DNA from 4 places in the Ruminococcus sp. RTP21358st1_G6_RTP21358_211008 genome. Region 1 is predicted to be linked to each of the others. Evidence: riboswitches for the same ligand, from Rfam matches in the RefSeq annotation. Region 1 holds a riboswitch; each other region holds the start of a gene.
What was found. A riboswitch is a leader RNA that binds a small molecule or an ion and turns the genes downstream of it on or off. The one in region 1 is predicted to bind cobalamin.

Region 2: linked by a shared signal. The riboswitch ahead of AB5Z12_RS07755 (cysteine-rich small domain-containing protein) and the one ahead of AB5Z12_RS12555 (sirohydrochlorin cobaltochelatase) in region 1 are both predicted to bind cobalamin.
Region 3: linked by a shared signal. The riboswitch ahead of AB5Z12_RS04185 (class I SAM-dependent methyltransferase) and the one ahead of AB5Z12_RS12555 (sirohydrochlorin cobaltochelatase) in region 1 are both predicted to bind cobalamin.
Region 4: linked by a shared signal. The riboswitch ahead of AB5Z12_RS01635 (hypothetical protein) and the one ahead of AB5Z12_RS12555 (sirohydrochlorin cobaltochelatase) in region 1 are both predicted to bind cobalamin.

Annotation. Positions count from the first base shown of each region.
Region 1 is NZ_JBDGDM010000029.1:48,321-51,445, reverse strand. Features, by position in the region: gene AB5Z12_RS12575 (heavy metal translocating P-type ATPase) at 1-440, opposite strand, end outside; gene AB5Z12_RS12570 (metal-sensing transcriptional repressor) at 540-923, opposite strand; partial or broken gene AB5Z12_RS12565 (DUF6783 domain-containing protein) at 1,085-1,195, opposite strand; partial or broken gene AB5Z12_RS12560 (DUF6783 domain-containing protein) at 1,172-1,273, shown strand; cobalamin riboswitch at 1,345-1,521, shown strand; gene AB5Z12_RS12555 (sirohydrochlorin cobaltochelatase) at 1,725-3,029, shown strand.
Region 2 is NZ_JBDGDM010000014.1:53,452-56,576, forward strand. Features, by position in the region: gene AB5Z12_RS07750 (phosphatase) at 126-839, shown strand; gene AB5Z12_RS07755 (cysteine-rich small domain-containing protein) at 963-1,271, opposite strand; cobalamin riboswitch at 1,731-1,919, opposite strand; gene AB5Z12_RS07760 (GDSL-type esterase/lipase family protein) at 2,011-3,057, opposite strand.
Region 3 is NZ_JBDGDM010000007.1:38,187-41,311, forward strand. Features, by position in the region: gene hemL (glutamate-1-semialdehyde 2,1-aminomutase) at 1-169, shown strand, start outside; gene AB5Z12_RS04180 (lactonase family protein) at 393-1,481, shown strand; cobalamin riboswitch at 1,543-1,741, shown strand; gene AB5Z12_RS04185 (class I SAM-dependent methyltransferase) at 1,887-2,612, shown strand; gene nikB (nickel ABC transporter permease) at 2,617-3,125, shown strand, end outside.
Region 4 is NZ_JBDGDM010000003.1:23,579-26,703, reverse strand. Features, by position in the region: gene AB5Z12_RS01640 (VanW family protein) at 1-711, shown strand, start outside; cobalamin riboswitch at 788-987, shown strand; gene AB5Z12_RS01635 (hypothetical protein) at 1,185-3,125, shown strand, end outside.

The DNA of each region.
Region 1 (3,125 bases):
AAAAATTTCTGATTGATGACCATGACGATTCCTGCAAGAAGCAGCTGTACAAGTCCCATGGCGATATGGTTGCCATCAAACCAGGCTGGCAGCGGCCATCCCCACATCATGTGTCCCATGGAAAAGTACATCAGCACCAGAAGAAAACCTACTGAGGCAATAAGCCGTTTCCTGAGGAGTGGCGTTTCGTGATCTTCCAAGGCTTTCTCAGCATCGGAAACGGATTCCGTCTGACCGGAAGCACCCTTCAGGCTGCAGCCGTATCCGGCTTCTTCTACAGCTGAGACAATGGCAGAGGCTGAGGCAGTTCCTTCCACTCCCATGGAATTGGTAAGCAGGCTTACGGAGCAGGAAGTAACTCCCGGAACCTTGTTTACCGCTTTTTCCACACGGGCGCTGCAGGCTGCACAGCTCATGCCGGTGACGTTGTATTGTTCCATAATAAATTCCTCCTTCGAATACAGTGTTTCGATACCAACGGACTGCTCTGCGCATTCGTACTTCCGCAGGCAGGTACACATTCGGAATACGCTGGTATCTCACTTCATTAGCTTCTGCAAAGTTGCAACCAGCTCATCAATGGTTTCGTCTTTACCATCACGGATATCTCTTGCCACACAGGTTCGGATATGATTGGCGAGAAGTTCCTTATTAAATGCATTCACAGCGGCATTTACAGCTGCTGACTGAATAAGAATATCGTTGCAGTAAGCGTCATTCTCCAGCATTCCTATAATACCCCTTATCTGGCCTTCAATACGTTTCAGACGGTTTACCAGCTTCCTGCGTTCTGCTTCGGAACGGTCGGTGTGCTTGGTACAACAGCAGGAACAGACCTTCTTGGTAGGTTCCTGGCTGGAAAGAGTTGCAGGATCGGCTGCGGTGTGGCTGCAGCAGGATTCGGATTTATAATCAGCTGTCATAGGCGGACTCCTTTCCTTATATACCCCTTAGGGGTATGTATTTGATGAAACCAATATATACCCTGGCGGGGTATTTGTCAATAAGTAATTCACAGAAAACCTGAGAATTGCGGCGCGAAACCATGCGAAAGCATGATTCCTGTGTATCGCGAAGCGTGTTGCTATGAACGGAGTGAATAGTAATCTGTTTGAAAAATTATTCCCGCAATCTGCACGCCCCACTTTGCGGTATATTTTGCCCGAATTCAGTTGCCGTAGCCCACTACGGCGCCCTCATCAGGACAAAATCTCCCACAAATTGTGACGCACATCTTGCAGAAAGCCTTTTTCAAACATACTCTAGTTCATAAAAAATACATAAAAAGTTCATAAAAAATATATAATAATATGGTACATATTAAATATCCGAGTCGAATATGTATAATGGTTATAGCGCGAAGGTTGCATCATGAACATGATGCGCAAAAGAGAATCCGGTGAGAGTCCGGAACGATGCCGTCACTGTGTAAGGGAACTGCTTCAGAGCCCACTGGGAAACCGGGAAGGGGGAGCAGTGTTGACCGAAGTCAGGAGAACTGCCTTGGCGTGGAATCTTAGGTCTGCGGTACACAGAACCTGTATTCTCATAACGATACATGAATATTTCCTGAATGTTTTTTGGAAGAAAAGTGTGTATATGAGAATGTGTGCAGTCGCAGAAAATGCGGCTGTTTTTATGCAATGGGAGATTGGTGATAGATTTCCCATGGGATTCTTTATACGTGATTCTATCCGGAAATACAAAAAAAAGAGGAAAAAGAAATGAAAAGAAAATCTTTATTAGCAATCCTTCTTGCAGCTTCTATGGCAGCAAGCATGACAGCAGCAACAGCAACTGTTGCATTTGCAGAGACAGAGGAAGCAGCAGAGGAGACAACAGACGATGCTGAGACAGCTGATGATGCTGAGGCAGCTGACGATGCTGAAGCAGCTGATGATGCTGAGACAACAGACGATGCAGAAGCAGCTGATGACACTGCAGATGCAGATAAGGAAGCGGCTGATAAAGTAGCAGCACTTATCGATGCTATTTATGTTCAGGAGAGAACAGATGATACAGATGAGCAGTGCAAGGAAGCTAAAGAAGCATGGGATGCCCTTACAGATGCTCAGAAAGAGCTTGTAGAGGGAGAAGAGGCAAGTCCAGAGTATTTCGGACGTGACACAGGTGATGCTTCCAAGGATGATCCGCGTAATCAGGACGAGATCGGTGAGAATGAGCTTCTTGTAGTAAGCTTTGGTACATCCTTTAACGACAGCCGTGCAGAGGATATTAAGGGAATCGAGGATGCTCTTGCAGAAGCATTCCCGGATTGGTCTGTAAGAAGAGCATTTACCGCTCAGATCATTATCAACCATGTACAGGCAAGAGATGATGAGAAGATTGATAACATGCAGCAGGCACTTGACCGTGCAGTAGCAAACGGTGTTAAGAATCTTGTAGTTCAGCCTACACATCTTATGCATGGTGCTGAGTACGATGAGATGGTAGAAGCTATTGATGCTTACAAAGATAAATTTGAATCTGTAGCAATCGCTGAGCCAATGCTTGGTGAGGTTGGCGATGACGCTACCGTTATCAACGATGACAAAGCTGCTGTTGCTCAGGCAATCACAGATGAAGCTGTAAAAGAAGCTGGATATGACAGCATGGAAGCAGCTGCAGAAGATGGAACCGCATTTGTATTCATGGGACATGGTACTTCCCATACAGCAAACGTTACATATGACCAGATGCAGACCCAGATGGAGAAACTTGGATTCACAAACGCATTCATCGGTACTGTAGAAGGTGAGCCAGAGGATACAGCTTGTGATGAAGTTATCAATAAAGTAAAAGATGCCGGATTCAAGAAAGTAATCCTTCGTCCGCTTATGGTTGTTGCTGGTGACCATGCAAACAATGATATGGCTGGTGATGATGACGATTCCTGGAAGAGCATGTTCGAGGCTTCTGGAAATTTCGATGAGATTGATTGCCAGATCGAAGGTCTTGGAAGAATTGACGCTGTTGAGCAGCTTTATGTAGCTCATACTCAGGCAGCTATTGATTCCATCGCGAAATAATTATTTTGGTATAAATTGTTATTGCAACAGAACAAAAGCAGCTGCTCCTACACTGTGGGGCAGCTGTTTGAGTAATAAAACAAATACGGTACACAC
Region 2 (3,125 bases), on a different contig from region 1:
TTATGATTGACATGTTTTTTGCCCTCTGGCATACTAAAGTTAACTGTAAATGGCTTTTCAAAACACTTTTATAGTGAAATTACCAGCTGCATATATTCACGTAATCTTGACTAGGAGATGATTTTATGTATCTTTCTGATATACACACACATTCTATTGCCAGCGGACACGGCACAACCTGCACCATCAGCGACATGGCAAAGGCTGCTTCTCAAAAAGGGCTGAAGCTTCTTGGAATCACAGACCACGGACCAGCCACTCTGGCTGCAGGAACTTCTTCTTATTTCCGAAGCCTGATCTATTCGCCCAGGAAGCGTTTCGATGTGGAATTATTATATGGAATTGAACTGAATATTCTGGATACCGATGGAAAAACAGATCTGCCACAGGAGCTTCTTGATAAGCTGGACTACGCAATCGCCAGCATGCATTATCAGAATTTCCGTCCTAAGACCAGGGAAGAAAATACTGCTGCTTTTCTGAACGTAATGAAAAATCCGGTTGTAAAAATCCTGGGACACATTGATAATCTCCAGTATGACATAGATTACGATGCAGTTGTAAAGGCTGCCGGTGAAAACGGTGTTCTCCTTGAGATCAACGAAGCTTCCCTGGCGCCTTACGGATATCGGGGCGATACACATGCCAACTGCGCGCAGATTCTGTCCTGTTGCCGGAAGTATCTGGTTCCAATCGTGCTTTCCAGTGACAGTCATGGAACAGAGCATATTGGAGACTTCACTTATGCCGCTGATTTCGTTCATAATGCTATGTTTCCAGAGGGTCTGATTCTTAACAACCAGATTCCGAAATTAAAGATGCTGTTAAGCATACGATAAAAAGGATCCAGCTTGCAGAATTCCAATGGAATTTTGCATTACGCAAAAACTCTCCGAGAAATATAAATGCGTAAGCTTAACTTCGTATATATTCCGGAGAGTTTTTTATACTTATTTCTTTGATTACTCATTTTCATTTTTATGATCTGCTTCTCTTACTTTCTGCATCATCGCTGCAAGTTCCTGATATTTTCCTGTCACATAACCGTAATTTTTCTTCTTATGAGGGAGCTGACAATTCGTGCAATCTTTAAATCCCTTCTCATTATATTTGAAATTTCCGCCGCATTTTTCTCCAAGGGCATAAAGCGGGCAATAGCAGAACAGACAGTTAAAGTCCTCTGGATCAGCTCCTTTATGGCATGGAAAATACTCACATTTCTTATGGCTGAAATAAGCGTATTCTTTGTCTTCCCAATATTTTTTCTCCATATTTCTCTCCTTATCTCATACAACTCAAAACAAAATATTCTTTATATTCTATTTCGTAATGCACAAAAATCAAATGATAAAAATGACTCCCGCTTACAGGAATAGAATATTGCCAGAGCGTGTTTAAAAAAGGCTTTCTGCAAGATGTGCGTCACACTCTGCAGGAGATTACGGAATAATTCTACAAACAGGCTCAGGAAAAGTGTAAAAAAAATACCGCATATGCGGCTTCTGAATCATCGTGATTTAAGAGGGAGCGATGCTACTCCGGGGTAGAATATGATCCGTTCATATATACGCGGAGGGAACGGTTTCATCCGAAGTAGTATCGCCTGCCATTTAATCTGTATAATTCTTCTGAACAGGCGATCATTCCATAAAAAATGTCCACTCACAAAAGCGGACAACATCTCAGGGCTGCGGATTCCCCAAAACTGGTTGTTACACTTTCATCGGAAGTTTAACCTCGCCATACCAAGCAGGTTTCCTGGCTCCAGAATCATCACTTCCTCTCTCCTTCTCATGCGTAAGCACAATGGACTATGAGATTCGCTCCTCTGTTACAGTGACCGGATCGCTCAGGTTTCTCACCTGATTCCCTCTTTCTGCCAGCTTATAGCTGTCAGCACTTAATATGTTCACTATGGAATTATACTAACATCATAGTACCACCGGTCACTGTCTTTGTCAACCCTTTGGAAGGATTTTTGTTATTTTTTTATCAACCTGGTGTTGCTAGTCACGGCGTGACCAGCAGCGTCATTTTTTCCTGAATCTTCTCCACCAGGATTTTCGCTGTTCTTTCATGAGATCTGTGCCCTGGGTGCTGCCTTGATCCAAATTCTCCTTCCTGTGTATCCGGAAGCTTCACAAATTCCACGCGCTCATCCCCTGTTTTTCTTTTATAATTCCCCACCGCTTTCTCAAGCGTAGGCAAAATCTCATCTCCAAGCATTCCATAACACCACAGAATATAGCTTTCTGGATTACATACGCGCAGTTTTCTCAAAAAGTCTTCCACAGCCTTTCCAACTCTGTCCATATTCTTCGTGCCGCTGCTGTCGTTTGTCCCCAGATTCACTACGATCACATCAGGCTGAAACTTCTGGAAATCCCATTTTTCCATAGCACCCAGTTGTTTGTTTCTTTCTCCATTTAAAAGACCGCACACCTGCTCATAATATAGCGGGATTGCCTGCTGCTCATTGCCTTCCCAGGAACAGAAAACGCCCCAGCCGCTCTGACTGATGCAATTGTACACCGCGCCCAGTTCTTTTGCTGCCATATATGCATAATTATCCACGGCATTGAAGCAAAAGGAATTCCATGTCATTTCTTCTCCTGCACCGCTGCCGCCCTCACCAGAGGTAATGCTGTCCCCTATTACCTCCAATCTGAGCTTTGGTGTTTCAAGAGGTAAAAACTCACCGTCAGTTTCAACCTCCAGAAGCTGAAGCAATGTTTTTTCATCTGTGGGAAACGCAGGAGTATCACGAAGAAGCTTTACATTTCTTACCTTATCCCTTTCCATATTACGGAAAAGACAGATTTCCTGTTCTCCCTTATTTACCATAAGCCGTTGGGACAATACGCCGTCTACGATCACATCCACCCATGGCTCAAAAACATCATAATCGGAGCGGATTTTCACCCATATTTCTGTTGCTTTTACATTCAGTTCAATTCCGGAAGCGGTCCAAAATAGTGTTACCGGTTCCAGACTGCCATTCGTTCTTCCTAATATTCTTAAATATGGAATTTCCTTCATCTGATAATGGCTAAGCATTTTTCTCCACCTCTCATCTGGCTATACGAAATATTTATGTTACGATTTTCAGACAATACTTTTATTCT
Region 3 (3,125 bases), on a different contig from region 1:
TGTTTCTGCAAAATCTTCTGACACAGTGGCATTTGCAGAATATTTCAAAAAAATGCTGAATATGGGAATTCATATGGCTCCGTCCCAGTTTGAAGCCATGTTCCTGTCAGCGGCTCATACAGATGAAATTATTATGGAAACTCTGGATGCAGTAAAGCTTGTTCTTTGAAAATGTGTGTGGTATAATTTAGACACAATTACATAAAAGAAACCAGAATACGAGTTGCTGTAATAAAATGCGGCTGTAATAAATGAACCGTGGCAGAGGATTTACTGATATAGAGAATGCAGTAATATTCAGAGCTGCACAGTGACCCGCTACGCTGTAAAAAAGATCGGAAGAACAGCGTGAACGGACGGTTTCCAGAAAGAGACTGTAGGAGGCTAGACAAATGGGTAAGAAATATGTGGCTTATGTAGGAACCTATACTCACGGAACCAGCAAGGGAATTCAGGTTTATGACGTGAACCTGGAAGAAGGTACTCTCACAGAGAGAAGTGAAGTGGAAGTAAGTAATGCGTCTTATACTGCGGTATCCAAGAATGGAAAATACCTTTATTCTATCGAGGATGAGGGCGTTGCGGTATTCAAGCGTGATCATAATGGCGATTTGGCACGTATCAACAGCGTGGATATTGATGGCATGAGAGGTTGTTTCCTTGCTACAGACGTAGATGGCAAATATCTTTACGTAGCAGGTTATCACGATGGAAAGGTAACCGTTGTACACACTCATAAGGATGGACGTCTTGGAAGTGTTATGGACGGTGTTTTCCACACTGGTCTTGGAAGTGTTGCAGAGCGTAACTTCCGTCCTCACGTAAACTGTGTACGTCCTACTCCGGATAATAAATATCTCTGCGCAGTAGATAATGGAATTGACCAGATCAAGGTTTACCGGATCAATAAGCGCACAGATAAGCTGGAGCTTGTTGATATTGTCCGCTGCCCGAGAGAGAGCGGACCGCGTATTATCCGTTTCAGCGCAGATGGACGTTATGCATATGTTCTGTTTGAGCTGAGCAATGAGATTAAAGTGTACAGCTACAATGGAGAGGGTGATACTCCGGAGTTTGAGCTGCTTCAAAGTGTTTCCACCCTTGCGAAGAAGGAAGACGGAAGCGTATCTCATAATGCCGCATCAGGTCTTGCTCTTGCACCGGATGGCAAGCATTTATTCTGCACTACAGCAGGTGAGAATACAGTAGGTATGTTTGAGGTAGATGGTGAGACTGGTCTTCTGGATCGTAAATTTGTTCTTCCTGTAAGTGGTGATTATCCGAAAGACCTTGTTATTTTCCCGGATAATCAGCACATTGCCGTTGCCAACCACTCCAGCAACAGCATTACAACCTTCAAGGTTGACTACGAGAAGAACATCATTATGATGAAGGGCAAACCACGTAAGATCGAGACCCCAAACTGTATCAATATCTGGCCGGTACCGGATGGAGAGGATATTGAGGATATAGAGGCCTGATACATTCTGATTGACAAACAGGAAATGCTGTATTATACTTTTCGATGTTGTGTTGAGAATTGAATAAAACGACCATTTTGGTGCCTGGTGGAAATTAAAATAAATTCTAGCAGGTCAAACGGGAAACAGGTGAAAATCCTGTGCTATGCCGTAGCTGTAACAGTTGAGTAAGCTTTCGAAACCACTGAATTTTTATCGGGAAGGGAAAGCATTATGATGACACTGGAGCCAGAATACCGGCCAGAATGAAGAACTTTTGCTGCGGGGCACGGTATAGGGGTTGGTTTTATATAACAGGATTATTATGTCATTAAGCCGCTGCGTTAGCAGCGGCTTTTTCACGCTTTTATTACATGAATTCCCTGATTTGGCAGAAGTTTATGCTATTGGAAAGGATAAACACAAATGGCAGAATTGTTAAAGAATATTCAGTCATATTGGGATATGAGAGCTGGAGGATTTTCAGATGCCAGTATGGAAGAAAGAAAAACAGAACCTGGAGAGAGATGGGAAAATATTTTCAAAAATTCTCTTAAAACGGGATGCCATGTATTAGATGATGGGTGTGGCGCTGGCTTTTTTACCACTTTGCTTGCTTCGATGGGATTTCAGGTGACTGCGGTAGATTATAGCACAAAAATGCTGGAAGAAGTCAGAAGAAATCTGGAGACAGAAGGACTTAAAGCAGAACTTCATCAGATGGATGTGCAAAGCTTAGAATTTGCTGATAATTCCTTCGACGCAGTGGTATCAAGAAACGTATTCTGGAACCTGGAGCATGCAGATAAAGCTTATGAGGAAGCGTACAGGGTTCTAAAAAAAGATGGAATTCTAATTCTGGAAGATGGAAATTATTATCGCCGTTTTTTTAGTGATAAGTATCAGAAAGCCTATGATGAGTTTCAGCGGGGACATGAAAAAGAAGAACAAGGGTGCCATGCGCGACATAATAAAGAAAATGTAGATTTTTCCATTATGGATGAAATTGCAAAGAAATTGCCAATGAGTCAGGTAGATCGACCTGACTGGGATTTTAATAAACTTGTAGAAACAGGATTTCATAAAATACAGGTGGAAATATCTGGCAGCCCTTTACCGATGAGTTTTTGTATTGTAGCACAGAAAGGCTGAAAAAGTGAAAAGAGAGATTATAAAACGACTGATTTCACTTGTGATTATTTTGTTTGGGCTGTCTCTGATGACCTTTGGACTTACATATATTTTGCCGTCAAATCCAGCTGAACAGCTGGCAGAATCTATGGGTGCAGGTCATGACCGGGAGGTAATTGCAAAGATTGAAGAAAAATACGGATTAGACAAATCTTTTGGAGAGCAGTATGTGAATTGGCTGAAGGGTGCGTTACATGGCGATTTCGGAATGTCGGTAAAATATGCACAGCCCGTTTCCCAGGTATTAGGAAGAAAACTCCCCAATACGGTTAAACTGGCAGTTGCATCGTTTATTCTGATGATATTAATTTCTTTTCCGTTAGGAATTTTATCAGCAGTATATAAGGATAAAAAGGCTGATTATATTATTCGGTTTATGTCTTTTATTGGAATTTCACTGCCTAGCTTCTGGGTTGGTATGATGATGATCTATTTTTTTGCAGTTAAGATGCACTGGCTGCCTGTGGGGGGATC
Region 4 (3,125 bases), on a different contig from region 1:
ATTTCATTTGATGTGAAGTCAGCTGCAAAGAAGCTGGAAAAAGCAAAAGAAGGGGCAAAGATTACCATCCCCCTTGAAATAACCCTACCCGAAGTTTCTACAGAAGAGATAGAAGCCCTTCCTTATCTGAATCTTCTTGGTACTTATACTACATATGGCGGAGGTACCGAAAACCGTGTTGCCAATTTGAAGCTTGCCGTGGAAGCCTGTGATGGAATGGAACTTCAGCCAGGACAGATTTTTTCCTACAACGATACTTTAGGTCCACGTACTGAGGAACGAGGGTACAGGGAAGCAACTGTAATTGTAGGAGGCGAACATGCCCAGGATATCGGAGGCGGAATCTGCCAGATTTCCACTACGTTGTTTATGGCATGCCTGCAGTCTGATCTGACCATTGTTGAGCGTCATAATCACGCTGCCCGAATTGATTATGTTGAGGATGGTCTGGACGCAGCAGTGGTGTGGGGAGGTCAGGATTTCCGTTTTCAGAATAATACTGCTTATCCAATTAAAATTGAAGCCTCTTACGATGAAAAAGAGGAAGCCGTAACGGTATCCATTTACGGAACCCAAACTGACAATAATACGGTAGAGATTACTACAGAGCATTCCGATCCAAACACCTGTAAAACCTACCGCAGTGTCTACGATGAGAATGGAACACTTCTCCGCACAGATGAAGTCGGGTACAGTAAATACAAGCAATAACCCTATAAATCTATTGATTTCGACATAACGGTCTGCTATAATGAGGTGAATTGAATAAATCCGTTTTCAGTGCCAGACATATCTGTCTGCTACAGCGTGCAGATTGTGGGAATATTTTTCAACACGCTCTAAGAGGGAATCAGGTGAAAGTCCTGAACGATCCGGTCACTGTAACCAGGGAGTAGAATCCAGTGAAACCATTGGTATATTGCTGAGAAGGATGGATTCTGTGTTGATCTGTAAGTCAGGAAACCTGCTGAATTCGTTTAATGAAAGCTTCCGAAGAAAGTACTTCATTCTCATTAATATATTTGATAATACAATATATTGAATTTTTAGTGCCTGTTTTCTCAGAGGAAGCAGGCATTTTTTTGAAATAATCCTGTCAGGATTGCCCATTGTACAAACAGGCTCCAGAAGCAATTGGGATTTATTCAAATTATAAAATAATAGGAAGAATCGAGGAAAAAGAAATGAAAAGAAATTCAAAACGCTTTCTTGCACTGTTCCTTTCCGTCGCGATGACGGTCACTCCTGCTGTACTTACACAGGCAGAAAATGAGGATGCAAACGTACAGGTTTCTGTTACACCAACTCCAGAAACAGAGGCGGAGAAGACTGCTGTTGCTGCTGAGACCCCTGTGCAGGAGAACGCAACAGCTGAGGAAGAAAACACTGACACTACAGTAACTCCGGCAGCAGTGGATGCCTCTGCTGTGAAAGAGACACCTGCTGCTACAGAAACACCTGCCTCTGAGACCACTCCTGAGGTTACTGCATCACCTGCTGAAGAAAGCAAAAATGAGGAAGCAGAAGCTCCACAGCCTACAGCTGCACCAGAAACAACAGAAGAGGGCAAAACCGAAGAGACAGATAAACCAGAAACAAAGCCAGAGGATCTGAACCCAGATGGTTCCAACATGACCATTGACAAGGAAGATAACAGTGCATATAAAATGCTTAAAATCAAAAGCTCTTCTGCTGAATTAAATGGTGATAAAATTAAGATAACCCTCAATACTGACGGAAAGAACTATGAGAAGCTTTATCTTGGTTCTAAAGAAGATCCTGACGAAGCAAAAAATGCAGCAGCAATCGTTGGTACAGAAAATGAAGATGGTTATACTTTCATTTTTGAGGTTCCTGCCAGTGAACAGGTCCAGACTTTCAGCATCGTACCATTTTCTGTAAAAAATCAGAAATGGTACACAAATATGGCTTTGAAACTGAACGTTCCAGGAATGAAAGCCCCGGAACCAACAGCTACTCCAGAGCCAACTGCAGCCCCTGAGCCAACTGCCACTCCACTGCCAACTGCAGCTCCAACCCAGGCACCAGCCCAGAATGAGATTACAGATGCCGGAATCAAGCTTGTAAAAGAAAACGGTGATGAATTTGCAATGTTCGTAATCACCGGTTCCACTGTAAAGGTTTCGGAGGATAAGTATATTGTCACACTTTCTACCGCAAAACAGAATTATGACATGATCTATCTTGGCAGTGCCAGTGACTCTGATAAAGAAGCAAATTCCATCAAAGGAGTAGAGAACAGTGCAGGAGGCTATACCTACACCTTTGAAGTTACTGCAAGCAAGGAAGCTCAGACAATAGCAGTCGTTCCTCATTCCAAGAAGAGCCAGAACTGGTACGCAAAGGGTATATTGACGATTACCGTACCGGCGGTTCCAGGATATGGAGAGGCTGCTCCAACACCGGAACCAACTGTTTCCCCAGAGCCTACCGAAGCACCGGTTGAGACTCCTGCACCAACTGAAACTCCAGTGCCAAGCACAACTCCGGAAGCAGCCAACACCCCAGAGCCAACAGCAACTCCTGCTCCAGGCAGCTGTGCAAGCGGAATTTATAATGTTACAGTAAACTCCAGTTCATCTATGTTCCGTGTAATTGACTGTGTCCTCACTTCCAAAAACGGAAAAATGACAGCTGTTCTTACTTTAAGCGGAACTGGTTACGACTATCTATGTCTGGGAACAAAAGAAGAAGCTGCCGCAGCAGATTCCTCCACCTGGGTTCCATATGTGGCAGACGCAAATGGCAAATATACATATGAGATTCCTGTTGAAGCCCTGGACAATGGAATTGCAGTTGCTGCTTTTTCCCACAAAAACCAGATCTGGTATGACAGAATCCTGACTTTCCAGTCCAGCACTTTGAATAAGATAGGTGACGTACAGGATGATCCGCAGCCAGACACTGCTCCTGACACAACAATCACAGCAACTCCTGCACCCACTGCAAAACCAAATAAAAAACCGACAGCAACCCCTACACCAACAGCAACTCCAAAGCCAGACAAGAAACCGGAAGAGGAATCCAAATACGAATCTGACTTAAGCGGCGGAACAGCATCTGTAAACAGTTCTACTACATTAGCAGATGGAACCTATACTCCT